2 regions of the Idiomarina sp. 28-8 genome follow, and region 1 is predicted to be linked to the other one. Evidence: predicted binding sites of a transcription regulator. Region 1 holds the regulator's gene; the other holds the start of a gene.
What was found. The regulator NrdR, encoded in region 1, represses ribonucleotide reductase genes. The targets are predictions, from matches to a motif close to AAACACNANATNTNGTGTTT.

Region 1 (12,212 bases):
TGATAGCATCGGAAAACTACACCAGTCCGCGGGTAATGCAGGCTCAGGGGTCACAACTGACCAACAAATACGCAGAAGGCTATCCGCACAAGCGTTACTACGGCGGCTGTGAGTTTGTTGATAAAGTAGAAGACTTGGCTATTGAGCGGGCAAAAGAATTGTTCGGCGCCAAGTATGCAAACGTACAACCGCATTCCGGTTCTCAAGCCAACACCGCTGCCTTTATGGCAATGATGGAAGCCGGCGATACCTTTCTTGGTATGAGCCTGGCTCACGGCGGTCACTTAACACACGGCTCTGGTGTGAACTTTTCGGGCAAACTTTACAATGCGGTTTCATACGGCCTGGATGAATCCACCGGTGAAATTGACTATGCCGAAGTTGAAAAGCTGGCGCTGGAACATAAACCGAAAGTTATCGTCGCAGGTTTCTCTGCGTATTCAGGCATTGTTGACTGGGCAAAATTCCGTGAAATTGCCGATAAAGTTGATGCTTATTTAATGGTTGATATGGCGCACGTAGCGGGTCTGGTTGCTGCCGGCGTTTATCCGAATCCTGTACCTTATGCTCATGTTGTCACTACCACTACGCACAAAACTCTGGCGGGTCCTCGTGGCGGTTTGATTATTTCCGGCAGTGACGACGAAAAGTTACACAAGAAATTAAACAGTGCGGTATTCCCGGGTAACCAGGGGGGGCCGCTGTGTCACGTTATCGCTGGTAAAGCGGTGGCTTTTCAGGAGGCGTTGCAGCCAGAATTTAAAGACTACCAAAAGCAGGTGTTAGTGAACGCCAATGCCATGGTAAAAACCATGCAGGCGCGCGGTTACAAAATTGTGTCGAACGGCACTCAGAATCATTTATTCCTGGTCGACCTTATCGACAAAGATATTACTGGTAAAGACGCCGATGCGGCTTTAGGTAAAGCGTTCATTACCGTTAACAAAAATGCGGTTCCTAATGACCCGCGTTCACCTTTTGTCACTTCAGGTCTGCGTTTAGGCACGCCGGCAATTACTCGCCGCGGCTTTAAAGAAGCTGAGGCTGAGCAGGTCGCCAACTGGATTTGCGACGTGCTGGATGACATTGCTGACGAAAGCAAAATTAATGAAGTTCGCGAGCAAGTAAAAGCGTTATGCGCTAAGTTTCCGGTTTACGGTTAATTGCTATCAGTTGTAGAGCGCACATAAAGGAGTCAGGCAATGCATTGTCCATTTTGCGGCACACAGGATACTAAGGTTATCGATTCGCGATTGGTTGCGGATGGTGCCTCGGTTCGTCGCCGGCGTGAATGTAATCATTGCAAGGAGCGCTTTACAACCTTTGAAACCGCTGAGCTGGTTATGCCGCGGGTTATCAAAACTGATGGTTCCCGCGAACCATTTAACGAAGATAAACTCCGAAATGGATTGCTGAGAGCGCTGGAAAAGCGGCCTGTGAGTCTCGAGTTGATGGAGCAGGCTATTAACAAGATTAAATCCAGTATCCGGGCAACCGGTGAGCGTGAAATAAGCAGTAACTTCGTCGGCAGTCTGGTAATGGAAAATCTCAAGCAGATAGACAAGGTTGCTTACGTTCGTTTTGCTTCTGTTTATCGCTCGTTTGAGGACATTCGCGAATTTGGTGAAGAAATAGCGCGCCTTAATGACTGAGTTAAACCCGCAGTACTTTGACCATCAAATGATGCACCGTGCGTTAATGCTGGCACGGCGTGGGCTGATGACGACCAGGCCGAACCCTGCGGTTGGCTGTGTCATTACTCTCGGGACTGAAGTTGTTGGTGAAGGCTGGCATCATCAGGCTGGCGAACCTCACGCTGAAGTACATGCTTTGCGCGCGGCAGGGCAAAAAGCTAGGGGCGCAACGGCTTATGTCACGTTGGAGCCATGCAGTCATATTGGTCGTACACCGCCTTGTTGCGATGCGTTAATTGAGGCCGGAGTAAAACGTGTTGTGGTTGCCATGCAGGATCCAAATCCACGGGTCAGCGGTAATGGTATTCAGCGTCTGAAAGCTGCGGGTATTTCTGTGGACGTCGGTGTACTGCAATCGGCTGCGGAGAGTCTGAATCCGGGGTTTATTTCCCGAATGACACGACAACGTCCATGGGTAACCCTAAAAATGGCAACCTCACTGGATGCAAAAACGGCGTTGTCAGATGGCCGCAGTCAATGGATAACGTCCTCTGCTGCCCGCAGTGATGTGCAGTTTTTTCGGGCACAGGGCGATGCCATACTGAGTGGTGCCGCAACGATTCTGGCTGACGATCCTAAATTGACGGTGCGTGTTGACCAGTGGCCAAAATCAAGGGCACTGCCTGAGCCATTAAAACAGCCGGTACGTATTATTATTGACAGTCAGCACCGGGTGAATGATGAGGCCAGAGTTTTTGACTCTCCGGCGCCGGTTTGGTTAGTGCGCACAACTCCCGGTAAACCCAGTCGCCACCCACATTGTCATGAATTAATTATAGCCGCAGACTCTAACGGTAAAGTGAGTCTGCCGGCACTTATGGTTGAATTGGCTAACCGCGAAATTAACCAGCTATGGACTGAGTGTGGGGCAAATTTGGCGGGCGCTCTTATTCAGCAGCAATTATGCGACAGATTGATGATTTACAGTTCGGGTCAGTTATTGGGTCATCACGGACGTTCGGTTATCGACATGAACGAGCCGTTGAATTTAGCTTCAGCACCAAGATTTAAAATTATTGATCGTCGGCAGGTAGGCCCAGATCAACGCTTGGTAGCAGTACCTCATACACAAGATTAAAGGGTAAAGCGTTATGTCACTGCATAGCACAGAAGAGATTATCGAAGATATTCGTCAGGGTAAAATGGTTATCCTTATGGATGACGAAGACCGCGAAAACGAAGGCGATATCATTATTGCAGCCGAGTGTGTGACGCCGGAAACCATCAACTTTATGGCGCGTTACGGTCGTGGACTAATTTGCTTAACGCTGACTGAAGAACGCTGCGAGCAACTGAACTTACCGTTAATGGTGGATAAGAACAACGCACCATACGCAACAAGTTTTACTGTTTCGATTGAGGCTGCTGAGGGTGTAACCACAGGTATTTCCGCGGCGGACAGAGCGAAAACCGTGCTGGATGCTGTGAAAAAAGACGCCAAGCCCGAAGATTTAGTCATGCCGGGACATATTTTCCCGTTAAAAGCGAAGTCGGGTGGGGTATTGAACCGTGCAGGCCATACTGAGGCGGGTTGTGATCTTGCGCGTTTAGCTGGTTTTGAACCAGCCTCCGTTATAGTGGAAGTACTGAACGAAGATGGCACCATGGCGCGCCGCGCTGATCTTGAAGCTTTTTCTGAAGAGCATGGTATAAAAGTCGGCACCATTGCCGATTTAATCGAATATCGCTCGATACAGGAAAAAACCATAGAACGGGTGGCTGAATGTAATTTGCCTACGGCATTTGGCAAGTTCCGGTTAATCACTTATCAGGACACTATTGATGAACAGGTACATTATGCTCTTGTTCACGGTGATCTCTCGCAAGATAAAGCGACTAACGTACGAGTTCATTTGCAGGACACCTTCCACGATACCTTTTTAACGGAGCGTGCAGCAAAACGCAGTTGGCCAATTCAGAAAGCTATGTCCTATATTGCTGAACACGATGGTGTGCTGGTTATTATTGGTCGTCAGCAGACGCCGGAAAGCATCATTGCTCAGGTGTGTGAGTTTGAAGCTCAGGACAAAGGCGAACACAAGCCAACGACGTCGGCGTCAAATGCGTCCCGGAATGTCGGTTTAGGCTCACAGATTCTGGCAGACTTGAACATTCATAAAATGCACTTAATGAGCTCGCCAAAACGTTACTCTGCACTGTCAGGCTTTGGCCTGGAAGTGGTCGACTTTATTGAAGATAAAGACTAACCGCCGTAACTTCGTTGGAATTCATCAAGTAGTTGCTGGTGAGTCGGTGTGGCAACACCCGCCGTCTTACCAGCGTTAATTAAATAACCGGTTAACTGCTGTATCTCGGTACGCCGTTGTTGTTGAATATCCTGCAGCATTGAAGAGTGGTTTAAGGCTGTTTCCTTTGCTACAAAAAGTACCTCCTTATAGCATTCCTCAGTTGTCAGCGACACGTTTTGACTCTTGGCTACAGCAACGGCTTCTGCCACAAGGCTGTATACTTGTGTCTGCCAGTTTTCCTTCAGTAATTCGCCATTTGCGCACTGATGAACTGCGGTCAGCGGATTAATAACGCAATTAATAATGAACTTTAACCAGCGCCTCTGACTGAGATCTTGTTCCAGAGTAAGCGGAGGAAAAGCCTGTTGCAGGACCAAGCCTGGGTCAAAGTCCGTCGGCTGATTCCGGACTGCAGGGCCAACTTCCAGCCAGCTTCGGCCTGCCCCGCGGTGTTCTATACAAAGCTTGCCATTCTCATTTCGGCTTATCACTGCTCCATGAGTTGTCACCAATGGGTGTAAATTAAGTTCTTTTACCGGCTCCGGAAGTTCCACCATACCGTTGTGGCTTATTATTATGGGCATGGTTTTATTAAAGCCATGCAATGTCGTTATGCGTTGCAAGGCCTGAACCACATCAAAGGCCTTAACCGCAACAACGAACACAGTATTTTCGGGCAAAGGTTGTGTAATAACCGGAGCACTGCAGTCAGCCTTAAATTGCTTGTGTGTGACTTGCCAGTTTATTTCTCGCGGTCCGCTCTTTCGCGGTAGTACCGACACAATCTGGCCGTGTTCCAGCAGAGCGCCACCAATAAGCCCTCCGATGGCTCCGGGGCCAAGAATTACCCAGTTCAGGTTAGCCTTCGTCACGTTTTCGCTCCAGCTCGGCTATGGGTTTACGAATTACCCAGAGGAAGATAAGACTGGGAATGACCATTAAAGCGGTTACCACAAAGAATAGTGCCCAGTTACCATCCATATAATCGACAATTTTTCCGCTGGAGGACGACAGTACGGTTTTTCCTAAAGCCCCCAACGATGCCATTAACGCATACTGGGTTGCAGTAAAGGTTCGGTTACAAAGTAAACTGATAAATGCAACGAAGGCGACAGTTGACCAGGCACTGGTGAAGCCATCAATTAAAACCGCGCTTAGAAAGAGGTTCGTATCCGGGCCTACCAGAGCAATCCACGAGAACATCAGGTTAGAGGAGGCCATGGCTATACCGCCTATGAGCAGGCCTTTAATTATGCCCAGTCGTAAATTGACGGCACTGCCCAACAGAGCAAAAACAATCGTCACCCACCAGGTAACCAATTTTGAATAGGTGCCGATTTCGGCATTAGTAAAACCAACTTCTTTATAGAAAACAATCGACATTCGACCCAGAAAAGCTTCGCCAATTTTAAACAAAAAGATAAAAGCCAGAATTGAAAACGCCAGCTTAACGCCGTTGCGGGAAAAAAATTCACCAATGGGCTGAATAACAACAAGATTGACTCTTTCTTTCATTGCCGGCCAAAAATGGGTCAGTTTTGTCTTTATGGTCGGGTCCTGATGATAAGTGGTACGGCGCACAAAAAGTACGACGGCGGCAAGGACTAACATGATGCAGCCCAAACCGAAATACGCGTGCTGCCATTGCCAGTTTATACCATCGACAAAAAAGAACGGCAGGGCGCCTAAACCGCTGTAACCTGTCCACCACCCAGCGGTTGTCATTGCTGCGCCGGCGCTTTGCAGGCGGCCTTCGGTTTCCGCAAAAGACTCGATTCGGTAGGCGTCAATGGCAATATCCTGAGTTGCAGAACTTACCGCAATGCCCAGAGCAATTATTCCGGCCAGATGCAGGTTGCTGGTGATATCGAGGCTGGCCAATGCGAAACAGCCTCCGGCAATGAGCATCTGGCAGAGAAAGATCCAGCTTCTTCGTTGACCCAGCCAGCGCGTGAGCAGCGGTAGCTTGAAGTTATCGATAAGAGGCGCCCATAAAAAATTTATGGAGTAGGCGCCAAAAACCGCGCCGAAGTACCCAATTACCGAGCGGGTAAGCCCTACCTCCTGCAACCAGGCGGACAGCGCCGAGCCAATCATCACCCACGGAAACCCGCTGGCAAGACCCAGAACAAAAATAACTAAAACGCGGGGCTGTTTGTAGACTTTAAGGTCTTGCCAAAAAGTTGGTTTGGTTAAAGCCATTAGTTTTGAGGAACAACCTCTATGCGTTTTAAAATAGGTGGGTCGACAGGTACATCGGCCCAACCAATATCATCGCTGTAAGCCTGAGACTCTAGTTCCGCCATAGCTTCCAGTACATCTAAGCCATCCACAATGCGACCAAAAACAGTATATCCCCAGTCACCATCGTCGGGATCTAGTGAGCTATTGTCATTTAAATTAAAGAAAAACTGGCGGGTAGCAGAATGAGGACCGCGCTCACGAGCCATGGCAACGGTGCCATATTCGTTCTTTAAGCCGTTACCAGACTCATTTACAACTTTCTCGTAAGAAGGTTTGTCCTGAAAGTCTTCGTCGTAACCTCCGCCCTGAATGACAAAGTCCGGCACCAGACGATGAAATATGGTGTCGTTGTATTGTGCTTTTTTCACGTAGCGGAAAAAGTTTTTAACGGTTAACGGCGCGGCATCGCGGTTAAGTTCAACCGTAATGTCACCCATAGAGGTGACTAATTTAACCCGGGGGAATGGGTTGTCCGGCTGAATCTCAGTGTGCCCGACGCTGATAAAAAAGGCCGCGGTAATGCCAATAAAGTATTTAAGGAATGTCATGGCTAAAAATCCTCTTGTTCACGTATACGCAGCTTAGGGTCATTGGCAATTTCCGTGAGTACTGAGTTCAACAGTTGATTAAACTGACGTTCTATAGTTGCCTGAGCAGGCTTCAGACCACCGCTCGAATTATAGGTTCCCGAATAAAAGTTACTGTACCGACGGTTCCCTCTGGTTGCCTCTACGCGGATAGTCACACTGTGCTCCAGTTCGTATTTCACTGTATGAAGCGTTGCGTCAATCAACGCCTTTTCAATGGTGACATGCCAGGTAAGCCCGTTGTTGTCTGAAGCTCCTGTAACAGGCTGTAAAGCCTCTTCGATAATGTCGGTTAAAGGCCTTTGAGCGGGCGCAAACTGGGCCTTATCTTCATCTTTTTTATGACGGTACAGATAAGAGTAGGAACGTCGGTCGTCGACTTTTAGCTGATTAATCTTAGCACTGAGTTTATCAGTAACAGTGTCAGAGCTGATAATTAATGGATCAGGCTGGCTCTGACAGGCGCTGAGAATAAGTAAAAAACCTGCTGCTAATATTGTTCGGAACATTGGAGTTATCCTTTTTTCTGGCGGTCATTCACCTGACGTCGATTCGTGCTATCATACGGTGAAACCGTATTGTCATAAAATACCTTACCATTATGACGATACTAGCCGACAGAAGTAAAAGGTTTTGCCGTGACTAAATTTGCTGAAATTACCGGTTGGGGAAAATGTCTGCCACCGGCTGTAATGACCAATGATGATCTTGCCACTTTCCTGGAAACTTCGGACGAGTGGATTGTTTCTCGAACGGGCATCTCCGAACGTCGAGTAAGCCATGTCGGCACATCCGAGTTGGCGACGGTTGCTGCACGCAATGCCCTGGCTGCTGCCGATTTAGACCCCAACGAATTGGATCTCATCATTGTCGGTACTTGTACTGCAGATGAACTTATTCCTAACGTCGCTTCTAAAGTACAGCAAAATATTGGCTCAAAAAGTGCGGCAGCGTTTGACCTGAATGCAGCTTGCAGCAGCTTTTTATACGCTATGCATGTTGCAACTCAAGGCATAAAAACCGGCGCACATAAAAAAGTTTTGCTGATAGGTGCTGAGCGCTTAACCCGCGTTCTGGACTGGACCAAACGCGAAAGTGCGGTGTTATTCGGTGATGGTGCGGGTGCTATGGTACTTGAAGCCTCAGATGAAGAGGTTGGTTTGCTGGCCAGCCATATTAGTTGTGATGCCGATGCCCGCGACGTGTTGAGCCTGAATTTTGGCTCAAGCTTTGACCGCTTTAATTTTGACGGCATCATGCAATTTGATTTTGTTGGTCAGGAAATATTTAAACGGGCAGTGAAGGGCATGAGCTCTGCTGTTGAAAAAGTTTTTCAGGAAACCGGCATGACCACCGACGATATCGATGCTCTTATTCCGCATCAGGCGAATAAACGGTTAATCGATTTCTTAGGTAAAATGTGTAAAGTGCCGAGCGAGAAAACCGTTATTAATATTCAGAATTACGGGAATACGTCCTCAGCGACATTGCCTATTGCTTTTGCTGAAGCCGCTGACAACGGTATTATCAAACCAGGCGACAGCATTATGTCAGCCGTGTTTGGTGGTGGACTCACTTGCGGTGCCGGATTGATTAAATGGGGTCAGCGAGTCACGCCAAAACGTCCTAATCAAATGGAACTACCGGCCGGCGATAAGAGTGCGCTGGAACTGATTGTGCCAATGCACGAAGCGACTAAAAAGGCCTGGAAAAATCGCGGTCAGTAATAATTGATGGGAGACAGATTTTGAATACTGAAGAGCTCGTACAAGTTTCGCAGGATAACGGTATTGTTCGCATACGTCTGAACCGACCGGCAAAGAAGAATGCCTTCACTCAGGACATGTACACAACATGTAATGACGCGTTGAAAGCGGCAGACAACGATAGCTCGATTCATGCTGTGCTTTTTGAGTCCAGTGGCGACAGTTTTTCTGCCGGTAACGATTTAAATGACTTCTTATCAATTGAAAACTTAGACGAATCGGCACCCCCGTTTCAGTTTTTACAGACGTTGGCGCGTGCTGAGGTGCCTATAGTTGCTGCGGTTAATGGATTAGCAATAGGCATAGGCACGACGCTCCTACTGCATTGCGATATTGTTTACAGTAGTGACGACGCGGTATTTGCATTGCCATTTGTTCAGCTTGGGTTGTTACCTGAAGCCGCTTCAAGTTTGTTGTTGCCGCAAATTTGTGGTTACCAAAAAGCGGCAGAGCTGTTATTGCTTGGCGAAAGTTTTGACGCTCAATCGGCTCAACAGGCCGGGTTTGTTAATCATGTGGTTTCGCTTGAGCGTTTGCCTGTTGTGGTTGACGAAACTCTGGATAAACTTCGTAAGCAATCCAGCAAGTCATTACGAATTTCCAAGCATTTGTTAAAGCAGCCAGCGGAATCAGTAGCGGATCGCATCAGTCGTGAAGCGACGTTTTTTGCAAAAGCGTTAAGCTCAGATGAAGCTCGTCAGGCAATTGCTGCAAAGCTGCAGAAAAAGTAAGCAAAAGATAAACTGTGGGTTGTTTCAGCTGGGTAACTGGTTCATAATGCAGCCCGCTTTGAGTAAAGCGTTTATGGTGACTCTGCGGGTCCCCTCGCAACGCTAACTGGTGAACCCGGTCAGGCCCGGAAGGGAGCAGCCGTAGTCAGGGATGTGTGTGCCGAGGTGTGGCTGGTAGAGTCGCCACCCAATCTTTATTAATCTCCGTCAGGACGTTTTCTTCCTTTTAAAAACTCCAGCGCTTCCGCTATTGCTTTGTGTACCTGCATTTCCATGTCCAGCCGCTTTGACGGTGGTAAAAAGAAAGCCATATCAACTTCGTGACGAATATACCGCGGCGGCAACTGATTAAGTACCAGGCAACTGAGATCAGCAAGAAACTCCTGGCTGTGTTGCTTTTCCAGTTCCAGTTCTTCTATCCGGTCTGCAACTAAGCGTTCATAATAATTGTGAATGTCATCGTCAAACTTCATACCTTTATCCTTCTGTTAGCTCATTCTCAGTATAGACATAATAACTGGCTCTTAGTAGTTGGGCATGGGCTCTGACCAAACGTGGTAAATTACGTTGATACCCGCCGCCGATGACAGCGGCTAGAGGAGTCTGATGTCGTTTAGCAAAGCGTAGTACAGTAAGGTCTCTTTGAAAAATACCCGCCAGGCTAATATTCAGATGACCTAACTCGTCCCGCTGATAAATGTCGACACCGGCATCGTAAAGAATAAGATCAGGTTTGATTTCTTGGTTGATGTGTTCGAGAGTATTTTCAAGAGCAGCTAAGTATTCTTTGTCAGAGGTATGTTTAGCTAAAGGAATGTCCAGATTAGAGCTCACTTTGGAAAATGGAAAGTTGCGCTCTCCGTGTATTGAGCAGGTAAAAACTCTCTCGTCATTTTCGAAGAGCGTGGCGGTTCCGTCGCCTTGATGAACGTCGGTATCCAGTACCACTATTTTTAGCTTTGGGTGGCAAACTAGTATTTCATTGCAGGCTATTGCTAAATCGTTGAGTAAGCAAAAGCCGCTGCCCCAGTCTTTGTGAGCATGATGGTAGCCGCCGGAAAAGTGTATGGCAATTCCCTTCGTTAGTGCCAGCTCTGTCGTCAACAGTGTGCCTCCAGCGGAGGTGAGGGTGCGGTACAATAGTTGTTCTGACCAGGGAAAGCCTATGCGTCGCCAGCTGCTTTTATCCATGCTGTTCTGCCGCAACTGAGACAAATAACCGGGACAGTGCGTTCGCGTTGCCTGTTCCCAGCTAAGCGGCTCAGGTTGATGCCATTGATTATTGGTTGCTCCGTGCTTAACCGCCCAGTCTTTTAGTAGGCGATACTTCTCTATTGGGTAACGGTGTCTGGGAGGTAAATCTAATTCACTGTATAAAGGTGAGTAGATAAAAGGAACGTCAACCTTCTTCATAACGGCTAATCTTTTTCTCCAGAGTATCAATGGCCATTTGGCAACGGTTAAGGCGTTGCTGCGCGCTTTGAATCACGGTTGGGTTATTACCCGCAGCAGCCGTATCCAGGTTTTCTGTCAGTCGCCTTTCGTAGTCACGATAAGTCACTAATTGTTGATGCATCTGCTGTAGTTGGTTTTGCGCAGTAATGCGATGATCTTGCTGCTGTTTAGGTGGTCTATTAGCTCGAAAAGCTGTGTTTAATGCTTCTAGCTGCAGGCTAAGTTTTTCCGCGAGGTAACGTTGAGCCTGTTGATTGTCGCTTTGCCGGAGCTGTCGGAAAAGGTTGCGGGTCTCCGCAACGTAATCGATAGCCAGATTAGAACTCTGACTGAATAGGGAGGAACTAAACCAATTTTCGCTAAGTTGGCGATGTTTCTTTCTGTTTTTCCCATCAATTTCCTCAGCTCGCTCCTGTAAAGTGTTGAGCAGCTGTTCAATATGTTGTATTGAGGTTACATTTAATATCTCTCTCATCCCTCTATACTAAAGGATTTTGAAACTTAGGTCACGAAATTGGGTCTACCATTGCATATAGGCTGGTAAATTATTTGTTTAAAAAACGTTGAAATTGAAATGTCAGTGTTGTTCGTCGATCAAAAAGTGATACTATTCAGGTAGGAGTAATATCCAAAGTTAGGTATACAAGTGCTGATACTGAGGGTATGAAAAGAGTTGACGACAGGATGTTGTCCGAGAAAATATCTGGAAATTACGCGACTCCAGATCCGTGTTCTGCACTGGATATAGCGCGGCAGCTATAGCGCGGTTGACTCAGTTTACTTGGTTGACAGCGTATAGTCATCGTGGGAGTATTCGTTGGTATTGCTGTATTTCTGGCAATAATAATAATAAGTGTAGAACTAGATCTTTTCGTCATTCAAACAACTGGTGTTTCGCGCCTTAGGCGTTGAAGCGGAAGTTAAGTCAAATTGGTTGGGAACTATGACCAAAGTAATCAAAAGAACCAAACTCGCTGCAACCCTGATGGGTGTGATGGCGTTTGCTGGCACCGGCGTTGCCGCTGCACAGCAAGTAGATGTAGCTAAGCTACAAAACGAAGAGCAAAAGATTTTGAACGCTGACGAACAGTCGCAGAAGAAAGTCGACTCTTTGTTCGAACAAAGCCAGGATCTTCTTATCGAATATCGTTCAGTCGTTTCTGAGTACGAGAACTTAAAGGTCTATAACGATCACGTTCAAGGCTTGGTTAATGACCAGAACGCTACGCTTGAGTCTCTTCAGAAGCAGATCGACGGAATCGAACGCACGAAACAAGGCGTTGTTCCTTTGATGTATGAAATGATTGACTCGCTTGAGCAATTTGTGAAATTGGACATTCCAATTCACCGTGAAAAGCGTATGGATCGTGTAGAGCGTCTGCGCGATATCATGGATAGCTCAAGTGTTTCTACATCAGAGCAATTTCGTCAAATCATCGAAGCTTATCAAACAGAAATGGACTACGGTTCAGGCTTGATTTCTTAT
Region 2 (12,212 bases), on a different contig from region 1:
TCGTACTTGTCTTTTAAGTTTTCGTAATCAGGAACTACCTGTTTGGTGACACCGTCTTTTGACGACTTAATGCTGACAAAACCACGAGGCGGTTCAATACCGTTAGTCGCGTTAGAAATCTGCGACGATGTCTCAGAAGGCATTAACGCTGATAACGTGGAGTTACGCATGCCGTGTTGTTTGATGTCGGCACGAAGCTTGTCCCAGTCCAGATGCAGAGGTTCATCGCAAACCTTATCCAGGTCTTTCTTGTAGGTATCGGTTGGCATAATGCCCTGAGAGTAGGTGGTCTCATTAAATTTAGGGCACGCACCTCTTTCTTTAGCCAGATTCATTGACGCTTGCATCAGATAATACTGTATTGCCTCAAAGGTCTGATGAACCAGACCATTTGCAGAGCCGTCTGAATATTTAACGCCGTGCTTAGCTAAGTAGTAAGCAAAGTTAATCACACCAATGCCCAGAGTACGACGGTTCATTGTTGCATTATAAGCGGCCGGAACAGGGTATTCCTGATAGTCCAGCAGGCTATCCAGTGCGCGAACGGCTAAGTCGGCTAAGTTTTCAAACTCGCCCAGGTTTTCAATTTTGCCTAAGTTAAAGGCCGACAGCGTACAAAGGGCAATTTCACCTTCTTCGTCGTTCACATGACTTAGAGGCTTAGTTGGTAACGCAATTTCAAGACACAGGTTGCTCTGACGAATAGGAGCAACTTTAGAATCGAACGGGCTGTGCGTGTTGCAGTGGTCAACGTTTTGTACGTAGATACGGCCAGTACTGGCGCGTTCCTGCATAAACAAACCAAACAACTCAATGGCTTTAATACGTTTTTTGCGGATGCTTTCATCCTGCTCGTACTGAAGGTACAAACGCTCAAATTCGTCCTGATCTTCAAAGAATGCGTCGTAAAGGCCTGGCACATCCGACGGGCTGAACAAGGTAATGTAATCGTCTTTAATCAGACGCTGGTACATGGTGCGGTTAAACTGCACACCGTAATCCAGATGGCGAACCCGGTTTTCTTCAACACCGCGGTTGTTTTTCAGTACCAATAAGCTTTCAACTTCCAGATGCCAAAGCGGGTAGAACAGGGTAGCGGCGCCACCACGAACACCACCTTGCGAACAGCTTTTTACCGCTGTCTGGAAATATTTATAGAACGGAATACAACCTGTGTGGAAGGCTTCACCGTTACGGATCGGGCTGCCCAGAGCGCGAATACGCCCTGCGTTAATGCCAATACCGGCACGCTGCGATACGTATTTTACGATGGCGCTTGAAGTGGCATTAATAGAATCGAGACTATCGCCAGCTTCAATCAGAACGCAGGAGCTGAACTGACGCGTAGGCGTGCGCACACCCGACATAATAGGTGTTGGTAGCGAGATTTTGAATTCAGAAGCGGCGTCGTAGAAACGTTTAACGTAGTCCATACGAGTGCTTTTCGGGTAGTTGGCAAACAAACAAGCCGCTACCAGAATGTATAAGAACTGAGCGCTTTCATAGATGTCGCCGGTAACCCGGTTTTGAACCAGATATTTGTTCTCTAGCTGTTTAACGGCCGCGTACGAGAAGTTCATGTCACGCCAGTGATCCAGAATTTCGTCCATCTGGTCAAATTCTGCTTCAGTATAGTCTTCCAGCAGGTGCTCATCGTAGCGATGCTCTGCAACCATCTTTTTGACCTGGTCGTAAAGACGCGGTGGCTCAAACTTACCGTAGGCCCTTTTGCGCAAGTGGAAAATAGCCAGACGCGCAGCCATATATTGATAGTCGGGCGCTTCTTCTGAAATTAAATCAGCTGCAGCTTTGATGATGGTCTCGTGGATATCTTCGGTTTTAATACCGTCGTAAAACTGAATGTGAGACTTAATTTCGACCTGAGAAGCTGAAACATTGTTAAGACCTTCAGCGGCCCACATGATAACCCGGTGAATTTTATCGAGGTTTAGCGGTTCGCGTTCGCCGCTGCGTTTAGTGACATAAAGTTGCTCGTTCATTTTGCGCCGACTCTTAGCTTTTTGTTATATGTTTGTAGCCACAAGATATTGTGCTTATTAGTTGTACAGGGCGATATTTACACAATATCTAGTGTCTTGGGAATGAAGAGTATGCTAGGTCTAACTGCCACTTCGATCAAGTAAATTTACGGGCAAAAACAGGAATAATTTTGATTTAGAAATCTTGATTTTTTGTCAGCCTTTGTTTGGCGTGAGTTTGCGCTGGTAATCTTGCTATATATTTTTTTGATCTTTTAAAAGATGTTTATAGATCAAGAATTATCAATAGCTAGTAACTTCAGTAACTCCAGTGGTGAGGCGATATGATAGTCGGCTTGCCAGCGTTGCGGCTGATCCTCATTGCTAATATAACCATATTCAGCAAGCACAGTAACCATGCCGGCATTGCGACCAGCTTCGATATCCCGTTCCGCATCTCCGACATAAAGACAGTCGGCAGGTTCTATTCCCAGCTTTTCAGCCGCATAGAATAAAGGTTCCGGCGAAGGCTTTGCTACGCTTAAGGTATCACCGCTTACGACCACACGAATAGCTTCAAACTCCGGGAAGTGAGGCAATAATTGTTGGGTTAGGCGCTCTGGCTTATTGGTGACTATAGCAACTTGAATAGATTCACGCTGCAGCACGGCAAGTAGCTCCAAAACCCCAGGGTAGGGTTGCGTATGAGTGGCTATATTTTGTTTATAAGCACTGAGAAAAGCGTGCCTGAGTTCGGCTTCCATGTCGCTGTACTCATTGGCAAAAGCTAGCTGCAGCATACCTCTGGAGCCATGCGACGCGACTGGCGTAAACACCTCAGCCGTAATAGCAGGGCGTTCGTATTGTTCGCATACAGCGTTCAGTGCAGCACCCAGATCTGGGGCTGTATCAAGCAGCGTGCCGTCTAAATCGAACAATACCGCCTTTACCGGAGAATTCCTGTCTGATGAGGCCATTTATGACTCCGGCTTCTTTAAAGCGATAATGTAATTCACATCAACATCTTTTTCTGAAAGAACAAATCCTTTCAGTGGATTAAAGATAAGACCATTAATGGCGATATCTTCTAACGCGGCGGCATCTGTCATACGCAGTAGCTCTGATGGTTTGATAAAACGTTGATGCTGATGAGTTCCTTTGGGAACCCAGCCTAAAACATGCTCAGCGGCAACAATACCTAATAGCCAAGACTTTACATTCCGGTTTAGCGTGGAAAAAAAGATCTTCCCGCCAGGTTTTAGTGCTTTAGCACAGGCTTTTACAATAGCTTTAGGGTCAGGTACATGCTCCAGCATCTCCAGACAAGTCACCACATCAAAGCTTGCTGGCTGCTGATCCGCCAGAGTTTCAATAGCAATGCATTGGTAGTCGATTTGACGGCCGCTTTCTAATGCGTGCAAACGTGCCACTTTTAATGACTGTTCGGCTAAATCAACCCCCGTAACCTGAGCACCACGTTCAGCCATAGCTTCGCTGAGTAACCCACCGCCGCAGCCGACATCCAGTACCTTTTTACCGAATAGGCCGTCAGTATGGTTTTCAATGAACCCTAGTCGAACGGGGTTTATTTTATGTAAGGGTTTGAATTCTCCATCGGGGTCCCACCAGCGCGAGGCCAGGGCTGAAAATTTTGCGATCTCTTCCGGATCGACGTTTTTTTGTTCACTTTTAGAGCGACTGGTGGTCATAGATTATGCGTCTTTAAGAGATGGATAACGCGGCTAGTCTACCTCAGGCAAAGAATAAGAAAAAGAGGGTGCGAGACGCGTTTGGGATGGGTACAATGATTGGATCAAAATAACAATGAATATGCGGATCTATATTTAGGGAATAAACTATGAGCGATCTAGCCAGAGAAGTGTCACCGGTAAATATCGAAGACGAACTAAAAAGCTCGTACCTCGATTATGCCATGAGCGTCATTGTTGGGCGTGCTTTACCAGATGTTCGTGATGGCCTGAAGCCAGTACACAGACGAGTCTTGTTCGCAATGAGTGAATTGCGCAACGACTTTAATAAACCTTATAAAAAGTCAGCTCGTGTCGTTGGTGACGTCATTGGTAAATATCACCCACATGGTGATAGTGCTGTTTACGACACTATTGTACGTATGGCACAGAATTTCTCCTTGCGTTATATGCTGGTCGATGGCCAGGGTAACTTTGGTTCGGTTGACGGCGACTCTGCCGCAGCGATGCGTTATACCGAAATTCGCATGGCGAAAATTGCGCATCAGTTACTTGCCGATTTAGATAAAGAAACGGTTGATTTTGTAGACAACTATGATGGTACCGAGCGTATTCCTGACGTTCTGCCTACCCGTGTACCTAACCTGTTAGTTAATGGTTCTTCTGGTATTGCCGTTGGTATGGCGACAAACATCCCGCCTCATAATCTGACCGAAGTTGTCGATGGTGCACTCGCCATGATTGATAACCCGGACATTGATGTTGAAGGGCTAATGGAATACATCCCGGGGCCGGACTTCCCGACAGCGGCAACAATTTCTGGCCGTAGCGGTATTGTCGAAGCGTATAAAACCGGTCGTGGCCGTATTCATTTGCGCGCTCAGGCGGAAATTGAAGTTGACGAGAAAACGGGTAAAGAAACCATCATTGTTACGGAAATTCCGTATCAGGTGAATAAAGCTCGCTTAATTGAAAAAATTGCTGAGTTGGTTAAAGAAAAACGCGTTGAAGGTATAAGTGCCTTGCGCGATGAGTCTGATAAAGACGGTATGCGTATCGTTATTGAGATCCGTCGTGGCGATGTTGGCGAAGTTGTTCTTAACCATTTGTACGCTAATACCCAGTTACAGGTTGTGTTTGGTATCAACATGGTTGCCCTGGATAAAGGCCAGCCGCGTTTGTTTAACCTGCGCGATATGCTGGATTGTTTTGTCCGTCATCGTCGTGAAGTGGTTACGCGCCGATCAGTCTACGAGTTACGTAAAGCGCGTGAACGTGCTCATATTTTGGAAGGTCTGGCGATATCGCTGGCTAATATTGACGAAATTATTGAGCTTATCCGTCGTTCACCAACGCCTGCTGAAGCTAAAGCTGGTCTAATTGCCCGCGCATGGCAGCTGGGTGATGTTGCTTCAATGCTGGAAACTGCCGGCGTTGATGCTGCACGTCCTGATCATCTGCCAGAAGAATACGGCATTCGCGATGGCAACTATCACCTGACCGAAGAACAAGCTCAGGCTATTCTTGATTTACGCCTGCACAAATTGACCGGTTTAGAACACGAAAAAATTCTGGATGAATATAAAGGTCTGCTAGAACAGATTGCTGAACTGCTGCATATTCTGAACAGTTCAGAGCGCCTGATGGAAGTGATTCGTGAAGAACTGGTAGAAATACGTAACAACTTCGGCGATGAGCGTAAAACGGACATTACTGCTGCTGCACACGACATCAGCATGGAAGATTTAATCAACGAAGAAGACGTGGTTCTGACTCTTTCTCACGAAGGCTATGTGAAGTATCAGCCACTGACTGAGTACGAAGCGCAACGTCGTGGTGGTAAAGGTAAAGCCGCCACTAAGATGAAAGACGAAGACTTTATAGAAAGACTGTGGGTAGCGAACACGCATGACACCATTTTGTGCTTCTCAACCCGTGGCCGTATTTACTGGATGAAAGTTTACCAGTTGCCGCTGGCTAGCCGTGCGTCTCGTGGTAAACCAATAGTGAACTTGTTGCCGCTTGAAGCTGATGAGCGTATTACCGCTATTTTGCCAACACGGGACTATCCGGAAGATAAGTTCGTTGTTATGGCAACACGCAAAGGAACCATCAAGAAAACGCCATTACCAGAGTACTCACGTCCTCGTAACGGCGGCATCATTGCACTGAACCTAGTTGATGACGACGAGCTGATTGGTGTTGATATCACTGACGGGAACGGCGAAATTATGCTGTTCTCTGACGCCGGTAAAGTGGTGCGCTTCGCTGAAGAGCAAGTGCGCTCAATGGGTCGTACCGCAACAGGTGTTCGTGGTATTCGCTTAGAAGAAGGGCAACGTGTTGTATCACTGATTGTTCCTCGCGAATACGAAGAGGAAGAAGCGAATGTATTAACCGTGACTGAAAACGGTTACGGCAAACGTACGCCGCTAAGTGAATACCCAGCTAAGAGCCGCGCTACCAAAGGTGTGGTCTCTATTAAGGTCAGTGAGCGTAATGGTTCAGTTGTAGGCGCCATGGAGGTTATTGATGGCAATGAAATCATGCTTATCAGTAATAAAGGCACTCTGGTAAGAACTCGCGTCAACGAGGTTTCTACTGTTGGTCGTAACACTCAGGGCGTGCGCTTAATTCGCACCGCTGATGATGAAAAAGTGGTTGGCTTACAGCGTATTGACGAAATTGATGAAGATGAAGTGTTAATTGACGGCGAGGTTGTTGCTGAAGAAGGTGAAACCGCAGCTGAAGACAATATTGAAAATCAAGAAGGTTCCGACGAGTCATGAGTCAGTTGTTTAACTTTTCTGCTGGACCGGCAATGTTGCCGGTCGACGTTTTGAAACAAGCTCAGGAAGAGTTACTGAACTGGAATGGGCAGGGCGTATCGGTGATGGAAATTTCTCACCGCGACCCTGTTTATGTCCACATGGCACGTGAAGCCGAGCAAGACCTGCGCGACCTGTTAAACGTACCTGATGACTATGAAGTACTCTTTTTGCAAGGCGGTGGCCGCGGCCAGTTTTCTGCGGTTCCGCAAAATATAGCGTCACCGGATGCCACTGTAGATTATCTGGATACAGGAATTTGGTCTGGTTTTGCTATCAGGGAAGCCGAAAAGTTTGTTTCTAAAGTGAATGTTGCCGGGCAAGTTCAGGAAGGCGCTAAAGGCAAAGAAATTCAGTCTCCAGAAAACTGGAAGTTGTCTGAGAATGCCGCCTATTTTCATTATTGCCCTAATGAAACAGTCGATGGTATTGCGCTGCATGAGATTCCTGACGTAAAAGCGCCAATTGTTGCTGATATGTCATCGAATATTCTTTCTGAACCACTGGATGTCTCAAAGTTTGGCGTCATATACGCTGGAGCTCAAAAGAATATTGGCCCTTCCGGTTTTGCCATTGCGATTGTTAAAAAGTCTCTATTAGGTCATCCGCAGAAGCAGGTGTCATCTATTATGGATTACCAGCTTCAGGCTAAAGACGGGTCTATGTACAACACGCCCAACACTTTTGCCTGGTACCTGGCCGGGTTGGTATTCAAGTGGCTAAAAGCTCAGGGCGGATTAACCGCTATGGGCGAACGCAACCGGCATAAAGCACAGCTTTTATATGATTTTGTCGATAAGTCCGATTTTTACAGAAATGATATTAATCCGGCTTACCGTTCAATTATGAACATTCCTTTCCAATTGGCCGACGACAAGCTTGATGCAGAATTTTTGCAAGGCGCTAAAAACCAAGGTTTATTGGGGCTAAAAGGGCATCGCTTTGTTGGTGGCATGAGAGCTAGTATTTATAACGCAATGCCAGTGGAAGGCGTAGAAGCATTGTTAAGTTATATGGCTGATTTCGAGCGCAAGCTTGGCTAAATAAATAGAATAAAAAAGGTAGTGAATCGCTATGGCAGAATTTAATGCATTAGAACTGGTTAATCCCGGAGTAAAGCAATTACGTCCGTATCAGGCAGGTAAGCCTACGTCTGAATTACAGCGTGAGTTAGGTCTGCAGCACGTGGTTAAGCTGGCTTCAAATGAGAACCCTCTGGGTTTGAGTGAAAAAGTGAAAACCGCGCTGGAAGCTGAGTTAACGGATTTAGTGCGTTACCCCGATGCTAACGGTTACTACCTTAAAAGTCGTCTGGCAGAACTCAACGAGGTTGGTACGCAACAAATTACTCTGGGTAACGGCTCTAACGATGTTTTAGAGATTTTAGCTCGTACCTTTGTGTCAGATAAAGACGAAGTTATTTTCTCTCAGCATGCGTTTGTGGTGTATCCGCTGGTTACTCAGGCTATTGGCGCAAAACCCGTTGCCGTTCCTGCGGTAGATTATGGCCATGATCTTGATGGTATGGCTAAAGCCGTTACCGATAAAACCAAGATGATTTTTATTGCTAACCCCAATAATCCAACGGGCACATTTTTATCAACCTCAGCACTGAAAAGCTTTCTGGACAAAATACCGCAGCATATTATTGTGGTTCTGGATGAAGCCTATTACGAGTATGTGCCGGAAGACCAGCGTGCGCCATCGGTAGAGTGGATAAAAGAATATCCTAATCTTGTGGTTAGCCGGACGTTTTCTAAAGCTTATGGCTTAGCGGGTTTGCGCGCAGGTTATGCGGTAAGCCATGAGAGCGTTGCCGATGTGCTTAACCGCATTCGCCAGCCATTCAACATGAATTCGTTATCGCTGAAAGCTGCTGAAGTCGTATTAGATGATCACGCTTATTTGCAAAAAGCCGTTGAACTAAACGCTCAGGGTATGCAGCTATTAACTGAGTTTTGTGAAGAGTCCGGACTTAACTACATTCCATCTTACGGTAACTTTTTAACCATAGAAGTTGGGCCCGGTGCTGAGAAGCTTTATGACGAACTTCTGCATGAGGGCGTTATTGTACGTCCTGTTGGCGGCTATGAGTTGCCTAATCATTTACGTGTCAGCATTGGCCTGCCTGAAGAAAACCAGGCCTTTATTAAGGCAATGAAAAAGCTGCGTGGTTAATTCTATTCATTTAGAGCCGCGACAGCATTGTCGCGGTACTGTCACCTTACCCGGTTCAAAAAGCATTGCTAACCGGGCATTGCTTATGGCTGCTTTATGCCAGACTCCCGTCATCTTACATAATTTACTGGTTAGCGACGACACCAGCCGCATGCGTGAAGCTCTTAATGCACTGGGAGTGAGCTTTGAAGATGACAAACTCATTACCCGGGTAAATGGTTTAGGAGGGGGGTGGAATAAACCGGCTTCTGAGCTCTATCTGGGAAACGCCGGCACGGCAATGCGGCCGCTCATAGCTGTGTTAGCGGCAACATTAAAAAACGAACACCAAGCGGTAGTGTTAAAAGGTGATGCCCGAATGCATGAGCGACCTGTAAAGCACTTAATTGATGCTATACAGCCTCGTGGGGCAGGAGTTAATTATCTGGGGGAGACTGGGTTCCCTCCGTTAGAAATGACTTCTGGTTTAAAGCCGGGTGACTTTGAAATTGATGGTTCGGTATCCAGCCAGTTTATCTCGGCCTTACTGATGGCACTGCCGTTACTGCCCGGTGATTCAACCCTGACATTAAAAGGGAATGTGGTTTCACGACCTTACATTGAACTGACACTGCAAATGCTGTCCGACTTTGGCATTTCGATAAAAGAAGACTCTCCTCAGTGCTACGCTATTCCTGGCGGGCAATGCTACCAGTCGCCCGGAGAATACTGGGTCGAAGGCGATGCCAGTGCTGCGTCTTATTGGATGGCTGCCGCGCTGTTAGGTAAAGGTCCGGTTGAGATTATCGGTGTTGGTAAAAACTCGATTCAGGGCGACAAACGCTTCGCCGAAGTCATTGAAGCCATGGGCGCGTCAGTGAGCTACCATAAAAACAGCATGACCGTATCCGGCACAGGAAGTGTACAGGGCATTGACCAGGACTTTAATGATATTCCCGATGCGGCAATGACAGTCGCGCTACTGGCTTTATTCGCAAATAAGCCGACGACAATTCGTAATGTCGCAAACTGGCGGGTTAAAGAAACCGACCGCCTTCATGCTATGGCAACTGAGCTGCGAAAGCTCGGTGCCACAGTCGATGAGGGCGAGGACTTTCTCCGCATTGAACCGCTGAAACACTGGCGACATATTGCAATTGATACTTATGACGATCACCGCATGGCAATGTGCTTTTCGTTAGTAGCATTTTCCTCCGCTGGAGTGACAATCAATGATCCCGGTTGTTGTGCAAAGACCTATCCCGACTATTTTTCCGAGTTTTCACGGCTCTGTCACAGTTAACTCTTAGACTCGCTGACTTTGATTAATGCAATTTTTTTACAAATGCGTATAATTGCGCGGCTAAATGCTGCGTAATGCAGAGCAATTAGAGGATTTTATGACAACTCATATTCCAGTCATTACGATTGACGGGCCGAGTGGGGCAGGAAAAGGAACTATCAGTCGATTATTGGCTGAAAAGCTAGGATGGCACTTGCTGGACAGTGGCGCAATTTATCGCGTACTGGCATTAGCGGCTTTGCACCATGATTTTACGCCGGAAGATGAAGAAAGCCTGGTGGCTTTGGCGGCGCACCTGGATGTGAAGTTTGAAGCAGAAGAGGAACGCTCATTGACACATATTATTCTTGAAGGCGAGGATGTGACCATGACCATCCGTACCGAGCAAGTGGGTAATATGGCGTCAAAAATAGCGGCTTTACCACGAGTCAGAGAAGCTCTACTGCGCCGCCAGCGTGGGTTTAAAGAGCTTCCGGGTCTGGTGGCCGACGGCCGTGATATGGGAACTGTTGTTTTCACTGATGCCGATGCCAAAATCTTTTTAACGGCTTCTGCCGAAGAGCGCGCAAGACGACGCTTTGGGCAATTGAAGGAAAAAGGTTTTGATGCTAATATTGATCAATTAGTGAACGAAATTAAAGAAAGAGATGATCGTGATACGAATCGCTCGGTGGCACCTCTTAAGCCAGCTGAGGATGCGTTGTATCTGGATTCCACTGATACGTCCATAGAGGACGTGTTGGAACAAGTATTGACGTTTGCGCACAGCAAACTCTCAAAGACTAGCTAGGGTCAGGTGACCTTAATTAGGCGTCTGTTGTAAGGAAGCGAACAGACTATTTTAATAACCCCGCTGTATACGGAAGTTCAGTGGACGTCTTATTTATAAGCGAAGTTAATTACTATGTCAGAAAATTTTGCAGAATTATTTGAAGAAAGCCTAAAGGAAGTTGAAACACGCCCGGGCTCCATTGTTAAAGGTACTATCGTTGCTATCGAAAAAGATTTGATCCTGGTTGATGCCGGCCTTAAATCAGAAAGCGCGATTCCAGCAGAACAATTCCGTAATGCAGAAGGTGAATTAGAAGTCAGCGTCGGCGACGTAGTTGACGTAGCCCTTGATGCAGTTGAAGACGGCTTTGGCGAAACCATTCTGTCTCGCGAAAAAGCGAAGCGTTATGAAGCATGGCTGCAACTGGAAAAAGCACACGAAGACAATGCAACCGTTATCGGTATTATCTCTGGTAAGGTTAAGGGTGGCTTTACAGTAGACTTAGGCGGCGTTCGCGCGTTCTTGCCTGGTTCACTGGTTGATGTACGTCCAGTACGTGAAACAACGCACCTGGAAAACAAAGATTTAGAATTCAAAGTTATCAAGCTTGATCAAAAACGTAACAACGTTGTTGTTTCTCGCCGTGCTGTTATCGAGAAAGAAAACAGTGCAGAGCGTGAAGAGCTGCTTGAAAACTTGCAAGAAGGCCAGGAAGTTCAGGGTATCGTTAAGAACCTGACTGACTACGGCGCGTTCGTTGACTTAGGCGGCGTAGATGGCTTATTGCACATTACCGATATGGCTTGGAAACGCGTTAAGCACCCAAGTGAAATCGTAAACGTTGGCGATGAAATCACTGTTAAAGTATTGAAGTTTGACCGTGAACGCACTCGTGTATCTCTTGGCCTTAAGCAGTTAGGCGAAGATCCATGGGCTGATATCGCAAACCGCTACCCAGAAGGGCATCGTTTAACTGGTCGTGTTACGAACTTGACTGATTACGGTTGCTTCGTCGAAATCGAAGAGGGTGTTGAAGGTCTTGTTCACGTATCAGAAATGGACTGGACTAACAAAAACGTTCATCCTTCTAAAGTGGTTAACCTGGACGACACTGTTGAAGTTATGGTTCTGGAAATTGACGAAGAACGTCGTCGCATTTCACTAGGCCTTAAACAGTGTAAACCTAACCCATGGGAAGAGTTTGCGAAAAACCACAATAAAGGCGAGCAAGTTACTGGTAAGATCAAGTCAATCACTGACTTTGGTATCTTCATCGGTCTTGACGGCGGTATTGATGGTTTGGTTCACTTGTCAGATATTAGCTGGAACGCTACTGGCGAAGAAGCCGTTCGTGATTACAAAAAAGGTGAAGAAGTTACCGCTGTAGTCATGCAAGTTGATGCTGAACGTGAGCGTATTTCACTGGGTATCAAGCAGCTTGAAGAAGACCCATTCAATAACTAC

Region 2: a site for NrdR is predicted at 2,037-2,056, ahead of nrdA (class 1a ribonucleoside-diphosphate reductase subunit alpha). Genes of this name have one in related genera too.

What each region holds. Positions count from the first base shown of each region.
Region 1 covers NZ_DF266794.1:53,044-65,255, reverse strand. The annotation lists gene glyA (serine hydroxymethyltransferase) at 1-1,163, shown strand, start outside; gene nrdR (transcriptional regulator NrdR) at 1,203-1,652, shown strand; gene ribD (bifunctional diaminohydroxyphosphoribosylaminopyrimidine deaminase/5-amino-6-(5-phosphoribosylamino)uracil reductase RibD) at 1,645-2,772, shown strand; gene ribBA (bifunctional 3,4-dihydroxy-2-butanone-4-phosphate synthase/GTP cyclohydrolase II) at 2,786-3,901, shown strand; gene RJ32_RS13900 (ketopantoate reductase family protein) at 3,898-4,815, opposite strand; gene RJ32_RS13895 (MFS transporter) at 4,802-6,145, opposite strand; gene RJ32_RS13890 (peptidylprolyl isomerase) at 6,145-6,735, opposite strand; gene RJ32_RS13885 (YajG family lipoprotein) at 6,738-7,283, opposite strand; gene RJ32_RS13880 (ketoacyl-ACP synthase III) at 7,413-8,501, shown strand; gene RJ32_RS13875 (enoyl-CoA hydratase) at 8,522-9,271, shown strand; RNA gene ffs (signal recognition particle sRNA small type) at 9,355-9,451, shown strand; gene RJ32_RS13865 (late competence development ComFB family protein) at 9,469-9,744, opposite strand; gene RJ32_RS13860 (histone deacetylase) at 9,749-10,684, opposite strand; gene priC (primosomal replication protein PriC) at 10,671-11,201, opposite strand; gene RJ32_RS13850 (DUF3450 domain-containing protein) at 11,670-12,212, shown strand, end outside.
Region 2 covers NZ_DF266795.1:10,560-22,771, forward strand. The annotation lists gene nrdA (class 1a ribonucleoside-diphosphate reductase subunit alpha) at 1-2,000, opposite strand, end outside; gene RJ32_RS14075 (HAD family hydrolase) at 2,273-2,956, opposite strand; gene ubiG (bifunctional 2-polyprenyl-6-hydroxyphenol methylase/3-demethylubiquinol 3-O-methyltransferase UbiG) at 2,957-3,688, opposite strand; gene gyrA (DNA gyrase subunit A) at 3,838-6,477, shown strand; gene serC (3-phosphoserine/phosphohydroxythreonine transaminase) at 6,474-7,559, shown strand; gene hisC (histidinol-phosphate transaminase) at 7,591-8,694, shown strand; gene aroA (3-phosphoshikimate 1-carboxyvinyltransferase) at 8,687-9,976, shown strand; gene cmk ((d)CMP kinase) at 10,074-10,766, shown strand; gene rpsA (30S ribosomal protein S1) at 10,881-12,212, shown strand, end outside.